One region of the Rhizobium sp. BK512 genome, then DNA from elsewhere that is predicted to be linked to it. Evidence: predicted binding sites of a transcription regulator. Region 1 holds the regulator's gene; each other region holds the start of a gene.
What was found. Region 1 encodes LexA, which represses DNA repair genes until DNA is damaged. Its sites were predicted from a motif close to TGTTCNNNNTGTGTTCNG; they were not measured.
Positions count from the first base shown of each region.

Region 1 (4,228 bases):
GATGCCATGAAAGACATCTCTGCCGCCACGAATACGGTCGGCGACAGTTCGCGCGAAATCGCGCTCAGCACCAATGATCTGGCACAGCGCACCGAGAGCCAGGCAGCTTCCCTCGAACAGGCGGCTTCGGCACTGGATCAGATCACGGTCACGGTGAAAAACTCCTCGGAGCGGGCCCATGAAGCCAATGCGATGATGTCAGCCACGAAGGAGAGCGCGGCGCATTCCGCCGAGATCGTTCGTGAAGCAGTGACTGCCATGGAGAAGATCGAGGACTCAGCGGTCAGGATCGGCGATATTATCAACGCCATCGATGAGATCGCCTTTCAGACCAATCTTCTAGCGCTCAACGCAGGTGTCGAGGCAGCACGCGCCGGAGACGCGGGGAAAGGCTTTGCCGTCGTCGCTCAGGAAGTCCGCGAGCTCGCCGGACGCTCTGCCAATCTCGCCAAGGAGATCAAGCTTCTCGTCGAGACGTCGTCGCGACAGGTTTCCGCGGGCGTTTCACTTGTCAACCGTACCGGCGAGGCACTCGGCGATATCGACCGCCAAGTGCTGCAGGTGACGGCGCTGATCGAAGCGATCGTGCGCTCGTCTTCGGAACAGTCGGTCGCGCTTGTCGAGGTCAACGCTGCCGTCAACCGGATGGATCAGGTGACCCAACAGAATGCTGCCATGGTCGAGGAAACGAACGCCGCCTGCCAGGAACTCGGCACCGAGGCGTCCCAGCTCGGGCGCATGCTCTCCCGCTTCGCACTGGAGGAAAAGCGCCCGTCCCGGGCGGCAGCGTGATGCCGCCCGCTGTTCAGGCGGCCTTGGCGATCGCGTCGAAGGCGAGAAGCTTCTCGAGAAGTCGCGGCATGTCCTTGAGGTAGACCATGTTCGGCCCGTCGCAGGGGGCGTTATCAGGATCCTGATGGGTTTCGATAAAGACACCGGCGACGCCGACGGCCACGGCTGCACGGGCCAGCGTCTCCACGAACTGCCGCTCGCCGCCGGAGGTTTCCCCCTGCCCGCCAGGCTGCTGGACTGAATGCGTGGCGTCGAAAATGACGGGGGCGCCCGTTGCTGCCATGATCGGCAGGGAACGCATGTCGGAGACCAGGGTATTGTAACCGAAGGACGCACCACGCTCGCAGAGCAGAATGTTCGGATTGCCGCTCTGGTTCAGCTTGCCGAGCACGTTCTTCATGTCCCAAGGCGCCAGGAACTGGCCCTTCTTGACGTTGATGACGCGGCCGGTCTTGGCAGCGGCGACCAGGAGATCCGTCTGGCGAGACAGAAAGGCTGGTATCTGCAGGATATCGACGACCTTACCCACTTCGGCGCATTGTTCTTCGTTGTGGATGTCGGTCAGAACCGGAATGCCGAGTTCTTTCTTGAGATCGGCGAAAACTTCCAGCCCCTTTTCAAGGCCGACACCGCGTTTGCTCGACAAGGACGACCGGTTCGCCTTGTCGAAAGAGGTCTTGTAGACGAGCCCGATGCCGAGCTTGGCGCAGAGTTCCTTCAATGTGCCGGCAACCATGAATGCATGGTCGCGGCTTTCCATTTCGCAAGCGCCAGCAATCAGCGACAGACGTGAAGCATTGGAGAAGGTGACCTTGCCGGCGCCTTCGCCGACCGTCACCACGGAGTTGGTAGTAGAGCTCATGATGTTTCCTCAAAGGCGAAGAGTACGCCCTGGCCGGGCGCAGGCTTCACCAGAATACGGTTGCCCTTGCGTGTATAGGTCACCCCGTTAGCAGCCAAATGCGCTTCTGTCACGGCCAGATCGCCGACAGCAAAGCGGATCGCCCGACCGCGCAGACCACGATCGGTATCCGACGTGGCAAGATCGAAATAAGCCTCCAGACCTTCCGGGGTCATCAGGCTGATCTTTGCGTTTCCGGTGGGCACGTCCAGCCCGAAACTCGTGACCTCAGTAGATGCGCCCTTTGCCGTGGAGCGAACGAACTCACCGAAGGCTGTCGGCTCGGGGGCCGCGAGCGCGATCTCGGCAATGCCTGTGACACCATTGGCATGGGTCTCAAGCGCGGTCCGGTCGGCAGGAAGCGGATTAACGCGTTCGACTGCGAAGAGAAAGAAATCCGGTGCCCGCAGGTCGCCAGCGAAGGCGAGCCGGAAGCCGGCAATATTCTCCGTGCCATCCGGCATTTTAACAGGGCGCTCGAACTGCAGCACAGAACCGGCACTCATACTGTCCTTCACGAATCGAGCATGTTCGTGCTTTGCATCTGCCGTCGCAAAGCCAATCGCGGACAGTCCTTCGCTGCCGCAGCGGAAGCGAAAAGCCTGATTGCGGGCGGTGAACACATTGCCATCGTGTGCTGCCCCCTCGCTCTCTTCGACGCTCGCGACACCCAGGGGCTCCAGATAGGTTTTGTCGGCAAAGAAAACGCAGGCATTTTCGGTCCCAAAAGGATGACGGGCATCCGGCGCCACAGTGAAACCAAGCTTGCCAAGTCTTTCGCGGGCAAGGTCGATATCGGTAACCGGCAAAACGAGATGATCGATTGCAAGCGTATCTTGGCTCATTAGGTCCCCTCCAACAGTCACAAGGAGATGTGCTTCAGCAGGTGTTGCGAGACAAGGCCGCGAAGGCCCGGGCGCGAGAAAAATAAAATTCTCACCAGAATGGACAGAAGTTTTACGAAAATTTAGCTACTTGCGGAACACATATGGAACATATAGTGTCCGTTCTGGATTTGTTTCAAGACTGGGGTGCACGCCATGCTTACGCGCAAACAACAGGAACTCCTTCTTTTCATTCACGAAAGGATGAAGGAGTCGGGCGTTCCTCCGTCTTTCGACGAGATGAAGGATGCGCTGGATCTGGCCTCGAAATCCGGTATTCACCGGCTGATCACGGCGCTTGAGGAGCGCGGCTTCATTCGCCGGCTTCCGAACCGGGCACGCGCGCTCGAAGTCATCAAACTGCCGGAGGCCTACAGCCCCAGCCTGCAGCCACGTCGCGGCTTTTCACCGAGCGTCATCGAAGGCAGCCTCGGCAAGCCGCAGCCCGTTGCAGCGCCGGCTCCGGCAAAACCAGCGCCTGCTGCCGATAACGGCAACTCGGTCTCCGTCCCGGTCATGGGCCGCATCGCTGCCGGTGTGCCAATCTCGGCAATCCAGAACAATACGCATGACATCACCGTTCCTGCCGATATGCTCGGCTCCGGCGAACATTATGCGCTCGAAGTTCGCGGCGACTCGATGATCGAAGCCGGCATCTTCGATGGCGACACCGTCATCATCCGAAATGGCAGCACCGCCAACCCGGGTGATATCGTCGTTGCCCTCGTCGACGACGAGGAAGCAACACTCAAGCGCTTCCGCCGCAAGGGCGCATCGATTGCGCTCGAGGCTGCAAACCCTGCCTATGAGACCCGAATTTTCCCACCGGATCGAGTGAAGGTTCAGGGAAAGCTTGTCGGCCTCATTCGCCGCTATCACTGACCGGTGACTGGCTTGCGTCTGTGAATGTATCGCTGCGCCAGTCATAGGCGCGGTGGCGCATCCAGGGGCGTTGCAATGGGCCGAATGCGGTTGCGACATCGATTCCACTATCTGTGAAGCGAAGCTCGACAGAACCTGTCTTGCGTAGCGTCTCGCCGGTAAAGAGCAGCGCGCCGGAACGACAACGGTCCAAGCGCAATCGGACAGGGGTTACGACAATATCGGCCGTATCGCAGGCCGGCCCGAGATAGGCAGCATTTTCGATGACAGTCAGTTTCTTTCCATTGCCTAGCAAGGCGGTACACCAGGTGCGCTTTTGGCAAGAGAATCGTGACGTTGGGCTGATGGCGAGTGCCTGCCTCATTGCCTCTCTGGCTTCATTCTGTTGATCGGGTGACAGCTGCAATCTTTTGCCATCTGACATGGTGGGTGTCTTGGTTGCTTGAAGCATAACCGGCTTCTGATGCTCTTCGATGGCAAGTGCCCTCTGCCATTGTTCGAAAATGAAGGCTGGCGGCTTTTCACGGTTTGAAGCCATTGCCTCTCCATCGATTACAGCGACCAGGCTGCCGTCTTCCGAGATGGCGACGTCGGGCACCGCTTCTGATGGAAGCAACACAACAGCGAACGTTGAAACAGTGATTATCGCGGTTCCGATATGCCGCAACCGGGTTCTGAGCAAGGTCAGCAACAGGAAGCCGAAGACGGCTGCCGGAAAGTACCAGCCGGGTAAGCGGGCAACATCTATATTGCCGCCCCACCCCGCCAC
Region 1 is NZ_JACIAS010000002.1:779,442-783,669, forward strand. It holds gene FHX06_RS09760 (methyl-accepting chemotaxis protein) at 1-792, shown strand, start outside; gene kdsA (3-deoxy-8-phosphooctulonate synthase) at 806-1,654, opposite strand; gene FHX06_RS09770 (VOC family protein) at 1,651-2,538, opposite strand; gene lexA (transcriptional repressor LexA) at 2,734-3,459, shown strand; gene FHX06_RS09780 (ComEC/Rec2 family competence protein) at 3,440-4,228, opposite strand, start outside.

Region 2 (4,228 bases), on a different contig from region 1:
CATGCGCCAGCCCGACAATTCCCGCGCCGACGATCGCAATGTCATAATGCGGCATGAAAGCTCCTTCGCAACATGTCTGCAACGGCTTGGCGGATTTTCTTGAAGCCTGTGTGACAGTTGCGCGAGCTTTACATTCGCATGTTGAAAAGAACGCCGGTCAGTCTTCCAGCGTGCCGGCCTTTCGCGTCGCCCTGCTTGGCTTGTCGGCGGCGATCTTCATCAGGTCGCCGCGCCGGCGCACAAGGCGATCAGATGTCCGTGTGAGAAACAGCCCATCCTGTGGCGCCCGGATATCGATATCCCCTTCGGCAAAGCCGGGCCGGGTGACGATCGTCGCCAGAAGCTCTCCTTCCGAGACATGTTCGCCGATATTGCGGTGGAAGAGCACGGTACCGCCCTGCGGCGCACGCACGATCTCCACATTGTCGAGCGGCACGGCAGGTCCGGCGAAGGTCTTGTCTCCGGAAGGTTTGCCGTTGACGACACCGCGCCCGATCAGGAAGCGCAGCAGCCCCTCGGCGTCTTTCTCGGCCATATCGGGATAGACGTCACGGCGGCCGCGCAGTTCCACAGTCACTGAGAGCTTGCCGGGAAGCTTGGCCTTGCGCTCGCCCGGCACCTCGTACTTCCACGCAAAACCGACCGCCTCTTCGAAGGCGGAACTCTCGCCATCTGAAAGCAGCACCGCTTCCATGTGGAGCGCATTGGCAAGGTCAGCAGCCTCCGGCCAGAAGGCTTCGTCGATATAGGCATATTGCAGCGATTCATCGTCGCAATGCAGGTCGAGCACCAGATCGGCCCCGAGCGCCATATGTATCAGCTCTCGTTTCAACCGATCTATAGCCGGATAATTATCGAATCCGTCAAGCAGCTCTGCCCGATCACGGATCGAGATCAGCGGAAAATCGCGATTGAAATTGGTTCGTGATCCCAGATCGAAGCGACCCTGCAATTCACCAAAATGCGATTGTGCCGCCCCAACAGGGTTTGCCTGCGGCACGAGCGTAATGTCGCCCGCGATCCGCCCCTCGCTTTCAGCCTGGCGCAGCTTGCCGCAGAGAAAATGCACGAGCGCCGTGCCCGGCAGTTCGTTGGCGTGCAAGGCAGCTTGGATATACACCTTGGGAGCCGCAGGATCCTTTCCATTGAAGCGCATGACTGGCAAACGCCATTCGATACCTGGTGTATCGCCGGGAAGGATGATCTCTGAAACGTCCACTGTCTTGCTCCGCATGTGCATATTGAGTGGGGAGTTTTACAAGAATCCCCACCCGCGGTGCAAGCGCAGCTCAGCCGATCAGGGGCCATCGGTTGACGACGCGATGCTCGCCCTTCCCGTAGATGCTATGGATCAGCAGGAATTCCTGTACCATCCAGCGCACGGGTCGGTCGAGCTTTTCGGGCAGAACGGTCTTGCGATCATAGAGCATCGTCATGTGTGGCGTCAGATGTCCGCCGACATTATAGGGCAGTCCGGCCTCGTAGAGACCTTCCTGGATTTGGTTGCGAAGATCTAGCAGGCCTTCGTTTTCTTGCCTGCCGCAGATGACGAAGGCTTGCGGTTGGCCCGGATGCGTGAAGCTCATGGCTTCGTCGAGAACAATTTCGAACGGTTGGACGCGCACTGTCGCGGCGACTTGTTCAGCGCTGAACACGATATCATCCGGCAGCCGACGGTAGGCGCCGATGCCGTTCAGGGTGACATGAAGTAGTGCGTTGGGCCGCGAGGGCACGGTCAGAGAATGTCTATTGCGATACACTTGCGCGATGTCCAGCGCCTCGGATGACGCTTCGATAGTTGGACGAAGTGCGAAGAAAATCCTGTCGTGAAATTCCCCGACGAGATTGGATTTCTTCCGGGGGCCAGCGCTATTCGGATCGAGTGGAAAATGAGGCATTTGAACTACGGACTACATCGCCCGCCTCCTTGTTTTTACGAGGAGGAGCATACTGGGATCGGCGTTCTGGTCAAGAACAAAGCATGAACAGACATTACTGCGAGGATACTCAAAACAGAAACGGCCACCTTTGCGGCAGCCGTCTGCTGGGATCAATCAAGCCTAGGCATGGATTAGGCAGCGTTCTTGACGACCTCGGCCACCTTCCTGGCGGACTTGGCGCGGGCTGCCTTCGGCGGTGCGAGACGAAGGACATCGTCTGCCAGCATACGGGCATTGTCTTGCGCCTTATCGAGATTGCTGACGCGGGCGGGATCCATCGTATAGAGGCTGCCACCGGAAACGAACATGTCGCGGTAGGCGGCGCGCTCGATCAGTGCTGTGTCGATGACATTGACCTGCTGCTTTGCAAGCAGGCCCTTGACCGCCAGCAGCGCGCGAGTGGTGATAATCGAACTGATGCGCGTCAGCACGACCGAATGCGGGATGCGGATGTCGTGCTGGGCAGCAAGCTGCTTCATGATCTCAAGCACCTGCGCACCGCCGACGGCATCCATTGCGCATCCCTGGACCGGAACCAGCACATGGTCGGAAAAGCCGATGGCTTTCGCCATAGCCGGGCTCAGACCGGCCGGCAGATCGACGATGATGTAGCCGCCACGCTTTTTCAGGTCCTTGACCTGCTGTTCGATCGTATTTTCGCTGACACCGGGGACGACAGCGAATTCCGCTGCGTCACCAGTCAGGCGATGCCAGCGTGTGGCCCATTGCTGGGGATCGGCATCCAGAACGGAAACGCGATGGCCACGGCGAGCCAGTTCTGTGGCGAGAACGAGAGCGACCGTCGTTTTGCCGGCGCCTCCTTTCGTATTCGCAAAAGTAAGTATTGGCATCGATACCTCGGGTTGATGAGTTGGCGGCATCATCCTGGGAGAGGTGCGTCTCGGATTTTAGGAACAGCAGCTTTCACAGTGATGAGACGAAAAGGTCAAACAGAAACCTTGCGTGGCGCTGTCTCAACATGCTGTCCGAGGTTGATTTTTTTGGGGGCATTCAATGAGGGTCGGGCCTCAGGAGAGCCACGCCTGAGATGATCAGCACGCAGCCCTATAAAACCGGCAGCGGTTTTTCATAAGTAGAATTGAGTACTCTAGCTCTGGCCGGATCTAGATGCTGAAACAGCCACTGTTCAGCTGTTTTGCCTATCATTCACGCTCCTCTGGAGCAGAGGCAAAACGGGAACCCGTGTCGGGTTCCCGGGATCTTCATTCCCACTCGATCGTGCCAGGCGGCTTGCTGGTCACGTCGTAGACGACACGGTTGATGCCGCGGACTTCGTTGATGATGCGGGTGGCTGCGCGGCCGAGGAATTCCATGTCGTAGTGGTAGAAATCCGCCGTCATGCCGTCGACCGAGGTGACGGCGCGCAGCGCGCAGACGAATTCATAGGTGCGGCCGTCGCCCATGACCCCAACAGTCTGGACGGGCAGCAGCACGGCGAAAGCCTGCCAGATTGCGTCATAGAGACCGGCCTTGCGGATCTCGTCGAGATAGATCGCATCAGCTTCACGCAGGATGTCGAGCTTCTCGCGGGTAATGCCGCCGGGGCAGCGGATGGCGAGGCCCGGACCGGGGAAGGGATGGCGGCCGATAAAGCTGTCGGGCAGGCCGAGTTCCTTGCCGAGGGCGCGAACCTCGTCCTTGAAGAGTTCGCGCAGCGGCTCGACGAGCTGCATCTTCATGCGCTCCGGTAGGCCGCCGACATTGTGGTGCGACTTGATGGTGACCGACGGGCCGCCGGTGAAGGAGACGGACTCGATCACATCGGGGTAGAGCGTGCCCTGGCCGAGGAAATCGGCGCCGCCGAGCTTCTTGGCCTCGTCCTCGAAGGTTTCGATGAACAGGCGGCCGATGATCTTGCGCTTGGTTTCCGGGTCGGAAACGCCTTCGAGCTCGCCGATGAAGCGATCGGAAGCGTCGACATGGATCAGGTGCAGATTGTAGTGCTCGCGGAACATGGCGACGACGCCGGCCGCCTCGTCCTTGCGCATCAGGCCGTGGTCGACGAGGATGCAGGTCAGCTGATCACCGACCGCCTCGTGGATCAGCAGCGCTGCAACGGAGGAGTCGACACCACCGGAAAGCGCACAGATGACGCGTTTGTCACCCACCTGCTTGCGAATGTCCTCGACCGCCTTCTGGCGGTAGGCCGACATGGTCCAGTCGCCCTTGATACCGGCAATGTTGTGGATGAAATTCGCGATCAGCTTGGCGCCGTCGGGCGTATGCACGACCTCAGGATGGAACTGCACGCCGTAATATTTGCGCTT
Region 2 is NZ_JACIAS010000004.1:239,267-243,494, forward strand. It holds gene FHX06_RS16410 (TIGR03364 family FAD-dependent oxidoreductase) at 1-55, opposite strand, end outside; gene FHX06_RS16415 (succinylglutamate desuccinylase/aspartoacylase family protein) at 158-1,219, opposite strand; gene FHX06_RS16420 (2'-5' RNA ligase family protein) at 1,290-1,760, opposite strand; gene FHX06_RS16425 (ParA family protein) at 2,072-2,791, opposite strand; gene guaA (glutamine-hydrolyzing GMP synthase) at 3,164-4,228, opposite strand, start outside.
Region 2: a site for LexA is predicted at 1,971-1,988, ahead of FHX06_RS16420 (2'-5' RNA ligase family protein). Genes of this name have one in related genera too.

Region 3 (4,228 bases), on a different contig from region 1:
ATACCGGCCTCGCTGACGTCTATATGTCTTCTTCGCGCCTCGAAGAGGCAGTCCATCGTCTGACGAACCTGTCTGCGGGAAGTTCGTCTGATGATGTGGATGCGGTGCTGCGCGATCTCTCGGAACAAGTGGATGAAGGCAGGTTGCAGGCCAATGCCGCAATGATCGACCGTGCCTTCCATTTCAACCGCGTGGAGGATATCGCATCCGCACTCGCTGCGGAGGAGGGTGAATTCGCCGCCGAAACCCGCCGTGTGTTGCTCACACGATCGCCGACAAGTCTCAAGCTTGCCTTGCGGCTGCTGAGAGCCGGCCGCCAGAGCCGCACGCTCGGCGAATGCCTGGCCCGCGAACTCGGGGCTTGCATGCACGTCCTGCACGGTCCGGATTTCTACGAGGGCGTTCGCGCAGCCGTCATCGACAAGGATCGCAATCCGAAATGGTCGCCGCCGACGATCGCCCTGGTCAATGATGAAATGATCGGCCGCTTCTTCGAATCGCCCAAGCCGCCGCTTTCGCTCTGACACTGTTTGATCGGGAAAGGCTCTAGCGCCACATGCCCCGCATGCGCGCGCCGACATCGATGCGCACCTGCCGCGCCTGCTGGGCGGCTGCCGTATCGGTCTTGACCTGCGGCCAGCCGCAAACCTCGAAGAATTGCAGCAGCGTGGCCGGAATGAAGCGGCTGCGCGACGCATAGACATGCCGGTCGCCCTGCGAATTCTGCCCATAGGTGAAGAAGCGCTGCGGCACGACGAGGTCGAGACTGTCCTTGGCGCGCGTCATTGCCACATAGAGGAGGCGCCGCTCTTCCTCGATCTCCGCCGTTGTCCCGACTGCGAGATCGGAGGGAATGCAGCCGTCTATGACGTTCAGCATGAAGACCTTGGTCCATTCCTGTCCCTTGGCCGAATGGATGGTCGAAAGAATGAGATAATCCTCATCGAGCAGCGGCACGCCAGCCTGATCCGAGGTTGCATCCGGCGGATCAAGCGTAAGCTCGGTCAGAAAGCGCTCGCGAGAAGCATAACCGCCGGCGATTTGTTCGAGCTGGATGAGATCGGCAAGCCGGGCGCTCGCATCTTCATGCAGCCGTTCCAGATGCGGCTCATACCATTGCCGCACCAGTTCGATCTCAGCGGGCCAGCCGGCCTTGCCGGTCTTCAGCTGCTGCATGGTCGAAACGAAGGAGGTCCAGTCGTCGCCCGAGCGTGGCGGCGCAGGCATGGCGGCGAGCGCCGCAACCGGGCTCGGGTCCTCAGCCATATGGTCCAGCACCTTCTGCGCCGTAGAAGGCCCGACCCCCGGAAGGATCTGCATCAGCCGGAAGCCCGCCACCCGGTCGCGCGGGTTCTGGGCAAAACGCAGTGCCGCCAGCATGTCCTTCACATGCGCGCTGTCGAGGAATTTCAGGCCGCCGAACTTCACGAAGGGAATGTTGCGGCGGGTCAGCTCCACTTCCAGCGGGCCGCTGTGATGCGAGGCGCGGAAAAGCACCGCTTGGCTCTTCAGCTTCACGCCCTCTTCGCGATTGTCGAGAACCTTGTCGGCCACATAACGTGCCTGATCATTCTCGTCGCGCACAGTCACCAGTCGCGGCCGTTCCGGCGATTCACGCTCCGTCCAGAGGTTCTTGGTGAAACGCTCGGAGGCAAGGTCAATCACGGCATTGGCGGCGGCCAGGATCGGCTGCGTCGAGCGGTAGTTGCGGTCAAGCGTGACGATGTTGGCGGCCGGGCTGAAGGCGGCCGGAAAATCGAGGATGTTGCGCACCGTCGCCGCGCGGAAGGAATAGATCGACTGCGCATCGTCGCCGACGACGGTCAGGCCCTGGCCGGTCGGCTTCAGCGCCAGAAGTATGGAAGACTGCAGCTTGTTGGTGTCCTGATATTCATCGACAAGCACATGGTCGAAGCGGCTGCCGATATCCTCGGCAATCATCGGCTCGGCCACCATCTGCGCCCAGTAGAGCAGCAGGTCGTCGTAATCGAGCACGTTCTGGCTCTGCTTGGACTCGACGTAACAGGCGAAAAGCTCGCGAAGCTGCTTTTCCCAGGTGGCGCACCAGGGAAAGGCGTCGCGCAACACGAGCGGCAGTTCCATTTCCGAGTTTACCGCGCGCGAATAGATCGCCAGGCAGGTTCCCTTTGTCGGAAATCGGCTCTCGGTCTTCGAGAAACCAAGATCATGACGCACGAGGTTCATCAGATCCGCACTGTCTTCCCGGTCATGGATGGAGAAGGCCGGATCGATGCCGATCTGTTCGGCATAGTCGCGCAAGAGGCGTGCGCCGATGCCGTGAAACGTGCCGCTCCAGGCAAGTGCATCCGCCATGATGCCGGAATTCTTGCCGAGAACCTCGCCGCAGATGCGTTCGACGCGGCGGCCCATTTCCGCTGCTGCGCGGCGGGAAAAGGTCATCAGCAGGATTCGGCGCGGATCGGCACCTTTGAGGATCAGATGGGCAACGCGGTGCGCAAGCGTATTCGTCTTGCCTGATCCGGCCCCGGCGATGACCAGCAGCGGACCCGCCACATGACTGCCGTCGGCAAGCGTGCCGTGTTCAACGGCCATGCGTTGCTGGGGATTGAGTCTTTCGAGATACATCCAGCCGTCCGGTTGGGCTTCACGGGAGAATCAGCACCCGCGAATAAAATCAGATGTTCCTTGGATGTTCTCGATTGGCGCCGCTGTCAAGCAGGCAGAGGCGGCCACGCACTATTGCGGAAAATCCGGCACGATCTGGCGCCGCACCAGCTTCAGGCTGCGGTCGGGCTGAAGAATATAGGTTTCGTAGACGCGCTGGCCCTGCTGATCGTAGAAGTCGTTGTACACTGCGCTGCCGATCGGCGACTTCGTCAGCTTCGTGCGCGGCTGCCCGCCATAGGTGATGCTGCCGGGAATTGGCTCTAGTGCGGGCGCGTCCGCGGCGGAGCAGCCGACCAGAGCGGGTGTGGCCAATAGGGTGGTCGCAAGAAGGGCAGGCACCAGCGCTTTCATCATCTTTTCCTCGGCTGCAATTGTTACGGCGGCTGCCGACACTTCCGGCAAGATTTCAGCACCACCATCGTGATGACTATGCATCGGGCCGACCGCGCGCCGCAACAAACGTCGTCTTCCAGCGTTAAATCCCTATTAGCCAATGTCAGGAACGACCATGGTGCTGCGATTTCACAACTCGCCGACTGACGAGGAAGCCTGGATGAAGAGCCGCAACACGGCCGCCATGCGCGCGTCCGTGGAAAGCGCCCTGCATGCCGCGGGCGATTTCGATGCAGCCGAAATCATCGTCTCCACCATCGGTTCCCTCGTCATTCTCGAAGGTTTCGTGCGCCAATGGAGCGACAGTGAGCGGGCTCGGGCGATTGCCGAGGCTATTGTCGGAAGCGGTTACGTCCATTGCCGCATGCTGGTGAAATAAATCACCGTCCACTTGAAGATTTTCAAGGAACCAACGCCCTGCCTTCGGTGTTGAAAAGCTGATTTCAATGCTGGAGACAATAATGCAAACGCTTATACGCCTCTGGGCCTGGGGCCTTCTTATTGGGTGCGGCGCCTTTGCCGGCTCCGCCTATGCCTCACTCGAAACCGATATGGATTATTCGGCCTTGCCGAAGGACGAAATCGCGCTGAATGAATATACCAGCGCTGCCGTCTGCGAGCCCGCCGAGCCGCATTACCTGCCGTCCTTCATCCGTGTCGCAGATGGCACAATCGTCGGTGTGGGATATATTCAGGTCCAGGATGAGAATACTTCGGACTGCTGATCGAATATTCTAATTTTCTTGCGGACGAGGCTCGTCTGCAGTCTCCCGCAGAGGGTGACGAGCCTCTGACCATCATCATGATGGCTGGCGTCGTTCTATTGATGAACAGATGAGCGGCGCAATATCTTTCGAAACAAAGCCCTGCGCGAGCTCCGTGCAGGGTTAAGTGAAAATTAAGCATTGCTCCGTTTCGGAACGGATTGGACTTTATTTGTCCGAAACCGCCGCTGAAGACTTAATGCACCTTAAGCTTTGCTTCCTCGGCCGCTGCCATAAACTCCGCGCGAGCCTCTTCGACGGTCTTTCTTCCATCAAGTGCCGCGCGGCAGACGCTCCGTGCCCTGAGGTATTTCAGTCCGCGCATGGCAGGCCAGTGCTCGGCAAGGCACGCCAAGGCGTCGAACGGTCCGTTAACCGTACGTGCTCCGGCCCCTTCGAAACCTACCTTGATCGGACCATTC
Region 3 is NZ_JACIAS010000004.1:556,865-561,092, forward strand. It holds gene FHX06_RS17910 (enoyl-CoA hydratase/isomerase family protein) at 1-524, shown strand, start outside; gene FHX06_RS17915 (ATP-dependent helicase) at 547-2,607, opposite strand; gene FHX06_RS17920 (hypothetical protein) at 2,719-3,000, opposite strand; gene FHX06_RS17925 (BON domain-containing protein) at 3,203-3,421, shown strand; gene FHX06_RS17930 (hypothetical protein) at 3,504-3,767, shown strand; gene FHX06_RS17935 (DUF982 domain-containing protein) at 4,003-4,228, opposite strand, start outside.
Region 3: a site for LexA is predicted at 2,662-2,679, ahead of FHX06_RS17915 (ATP-dependent helicase). Genes of this name have one in related genera too.

Region 4 (4,228 bases), 270 kb from region 1:
AAATTTCTGAGTGATATTGGCGGGGCGAACCCCGCGGGACGATCGGTTATTCGCCGAGTGCGACGGCAATCTCTGCCGCCAGACGCGCATTGTTCTCCACGAGCGCGATATTCGTCTTCAGGCTCTGGCCATCCGTCAGGTCGAAGATCGTGCTCAGCAGGTAAGGCGTTACCGCCTTGCCGGTGATTTCGTCACGCTCGGCGCTATCGAGGGCGCGCTCGATATAGATTTCCATTTCCTCGCGGGCAATTTCGTCTGCTTCCGGCACCGGGTTGGCAATCAGCATGCCGCCGTCGATACCAAGCTGTTCGCGCGTCGTCTGGAAATTGGCGATCGCTGCCGGGCTGTTCAGGGTCAGCGGGCTGCGGATGCCTGAGGCCCGCGACCAGAAGGCCGGGAATTCATCGCTTTCATAGGTGACGACGGGCACACCGCGGGTCTCCAGCACTTCCAGCGTCTTCGGAATATCGAGGATCGCCTTGGCGCCGGCACAGACGACGATGACGCCGGTGCGGGCCAGTTCTTCCAGGTCGGCGGAGATGTCAAAGGTTTCTTCGGCACCGCGATGCACGCCGCCGATGCCGCCGGTCGCGAAGACCTTGATGCCGGCGCGTGCCGCGGCAATCATCGTGGCAGCGACAGTCGTTGCACCCGTGCGGCGCTCGGCGATCGCGAAGGCGATATCGGCGCGCGATACTTTCATCACGTCCTTGGCCTTGGCGAGCTGTTCCAGTTCGGCGGCCTCCAGGCCGATATGCAGCGTGCCGTGGACCACGGCGATGGTGGCAGGCACGGCACCCTGGTCGCGGATGATCGCTTCGACGCTGCGCGCCATTTCGATATTGCCGGGGTAGGGCATGCCGTGCGTGATGATGGTCGATTCGAGCGCCACGATCGGTGCGCCGCGCTGCTTGGCGGTGGCGACTTCCTTGGAATAGGAGATCGGCAGGAGGGGCGAGATAGGTTTGGTCATGATCCGTATCCGTTTATCGATGTTGCCGCTTCATTGCAGAATTCTGGCGGCCGGGACAAGCGAAAGCATGTCGCGAAGGAGATCCGGGGCGAGATTTTCGTTCACCGCATGCCGCGACTGGACGGTGAGGGCGGCTGCCGCCGCACCATGGCGGACCGCTTCTTCGAGCGGATGGCCACACATCAAGGCAGAGAGTGTGCCTGCTGCGAGCGAATCTCCCGCACCGGTGACATCGGCCACATTGTCAGAAATCGGCGGCTGCAGGAGAAGTGCGCGACCGTTCTTGAAGGCGACAAGCTCGCGCTGGCCGCGGGTGACGACCGCGCCGCCGATGCCGATGTCACCGAGCAGCGACGGCCAGCCGGCAGCGTCGTCCGGCCGCTTGCCGGTGAGGGCTGCAGCCTCGGCCTCATTCATGAAGAGATAGTCGATGCCTCCGAGGCAGGGCAGGAGACGCACGACCTTGGCCGGTGAAATGGCAATTGCCGCGACCGGCTTGCCGAGCGCCTTGGCCCTTGCAACGATCGCGGCTGCCGTTTCCTCCGGCAGGTTGGCATCGAAGAGGATGAAATCGGTGGCCGCGAAGGCATCGCGCACCCAGCGGATCGACAGGCGGCGCGGCACGAAGAAGCGGTAGAGTTCCATGTCCGCGAGCGCGATGACGAGATTGCCGTCCTTCTCAATGATCGCCGTATAGCTCGGCGTCTTGCGGTCGAGGAAGACGAAAGGACGGTCGTTGATGCCGGCAAAGTCGGCCGCCTCGCTCACCATTTCGCCGATCGGATCGCCGCCGCGCGGGGAAATCATCGTCACGTCGAAGCCGAGACGGGCAAGATTGCGGGCCGCGTTGAAGCCGCCGCCGCCCGGCTCCTCGAACCATGAGCCGGGGTTGCTGGCCCCCGGTGCCGTCTCATCGGCGATACGGCCTCGACGATCGATATGGGCGCCGCCGAGGACAAGAATCTTGCCGCTCATTTCTGCACCTCGAAAGCGAATCGAATGCGGCGCAAAGCGGCAGGATTCAGTGCCTGCGGGACATTAAGCCGTTGCTTTGCATCGATAAAACAAAAATAGAACACAGGCCGTTTTACCTTTTTCTTTCAATTATTTGCAACCCCATTGCGAAATAAGAACAAATCAGGTACAAACTTCGCATCAGCGGCGACATTGCTAGAGCAGCGTCAATAACCTAAAGGTGGATCGAATGTCTCAGAATTCATTGCGGCTCGTAGAGGACAAATCGGTGGACAAAAGCAAGGCGCTCGAAGCGGCACTCTCACAGATCGAGCGGTCGTTCGGCAAGGGCTCGATCATGAAACTCGGCTCGAACGAGAACATCGTCGAGATCGAAACGGTTTCCACAGGTTCGCTCAGCCTCGATATCGCCCTCGGCATCGGCGGTCTGCCGAAGGGTCGTATCATCGAGATCTACGGTCCGGAAAGCTCTGGCAAGACGACGCTCGCGCTGCAGACGATTGCCGAAGCGCAGAAGAAGGGCGGCATCTGCGCCTTCGTCGATGCCGAACATGCACTCGATCCGGTCTATGCCCGCAAGCTCGGTGTCGACCTGCAGAACCTGCTGATCTCGCAGCCCGACACCGGCGAACAGGCGCTCGAAATCACCGATACGCTGGTGCGCTCCGGCGCGATCGACGTTCTCGTCGTCGACTCCGTGGCAGCGCTGACGCCGCGCGCCGAAATCGAAGGCGAAATGGGCGACAACCTGCCGGGCATGCAGGCCCGCCTGATGAGCCAGGCGCTGCGCAAGCTGACAGCTTCGATCTCCAAGTCGAATACGATGGTGATCTTCATCAACCAGATCCGCATGAAGATCGGCGTCATGTTCGGTTCGCCGGAAACGACGACAGGCGGCAACGCGCTGAAGTTCTATGCCTCCGTCCGCCTCGACATCCGCCGTATCGGCCAGGTCAAGGAACGCGAAGAGGTCATCGGCAACCAGACGCGCGTCAAGGTCGTCAAGAACAAGATGGCGCCTCCCTTCAAGCAGGTCGAATTCGACATCATGTATGGCGAGGGCGTTTCCAAGACCGGCGAACTGATCGACCTCGGCGTCAAGGCCGGCATCGTCGAGAAGTCCGGCGCCTGGTTCTCCTATAACAGCCAGCGTCTCGGCCAGGGCCGCGAAAACGCCAAGATCTTCCTGCGCGACAATCCGGATCTCGCCCGCGAGATCGAAACGGCGCTGCGCCAGAATGCCGGCCTGATCGCCGACCGCTTCCTGCAGAATGGCGGCCCGGATGCCGGCGATGATGCTGGCGATGGCGACATGTAATCCAGCCTAGCACATAACGAATTCGAACCGGCCGCATTCCCTCACGAGAATGCGGCCGGTTTTGTTTGTTGCTGGACAGTGGCAAGGTCGGACGATAAAAGCCGATGGATTTAATTTTACCTGCCTGCTGGCAGCATCGAAGGGCATGAAATGAGCGGTGTAAACGATATCCGGTCGACCTTCCTCGACTACTTCAAGAAGAACGGCCACGAGATCGTTCCATCGAGCCCGCTCGTGCCGCGCAATGACCCGACGCTGATGTTCACCAATGCCGGCATGGTGCAGTTCAAGAATGTCTTCACCGGCCTCGAAAAGCGTCCCTATTCGACGGCGACGACCTCGCAGAAATGCGTGCGCGCCGGCGGCAAGCATAACGACCTCGACAATGTCGGCTATACTGCACGCCACCTGACCTTCTTCGAAATGCTCGGCAACTTCTCCTTCGGCGATTATTTCAAGGAGAATGCGATCGAGCTTGCGTGGAAGCTGGTCACCGAGGGCTTCGACCTACCGAAGAACCGGCTGCTGGTCACCGTCTATTCCGAGGACGAGGAAGCTGCGACGCTCTGGAAGAAGATCGCCGGTTTCTCCGACGACAAGATCATCCGCATCCCGACCTCTGACAATTTCTGGCAGATGGGCGATACCGGCCCCTGCGGTCCGTGCTCGGAAATCTTCATCGACCAGGGCGAGAATGTCTGGGGCGGCCCTCCCGGTTCGCCGGAAGAAGATGGCGACCGGTTCCTGGAATTCTGGAACCTCGTCTTCATGCAGTTCGAACAGACCGAGCCCGGCGTTCGCAACCCGCTGCCGCGCCCGTCGATCGATACCGGCATGGGCCTGGAGCGTATGGCCGCCGTTCTGCAGGGCGTCCAGAGCGTCTTCGACACAGACCTGTTCCGCACGCTGACCGGCACGATCGAAGACGCCGTCGGCGTCAAGGCCGAGGGCAGCGCCAGCCA
Region 4 is NZ_JACIAS010000002.1:508,553-512,780, forward strand. It holds gene FHX06_RS08435 (pseudouridine-5'-phosphate glycosidase) at 47-973, opposite strand; gene FHX06_RS08440 (carbohydrate kinase family protein) at 1,004-1,948, opposite strand; gene recA (recombinase RecA) at 2,178-3,266, shown strand; gene alaS (alanine--tRNA ligase) at 3,417-4,228, shown strand, end outside.
Region 4: a site for LexA is predicted at 2,034-2,051, ahead of recA (recombinase RecA). Genes of this name have one in related genera too.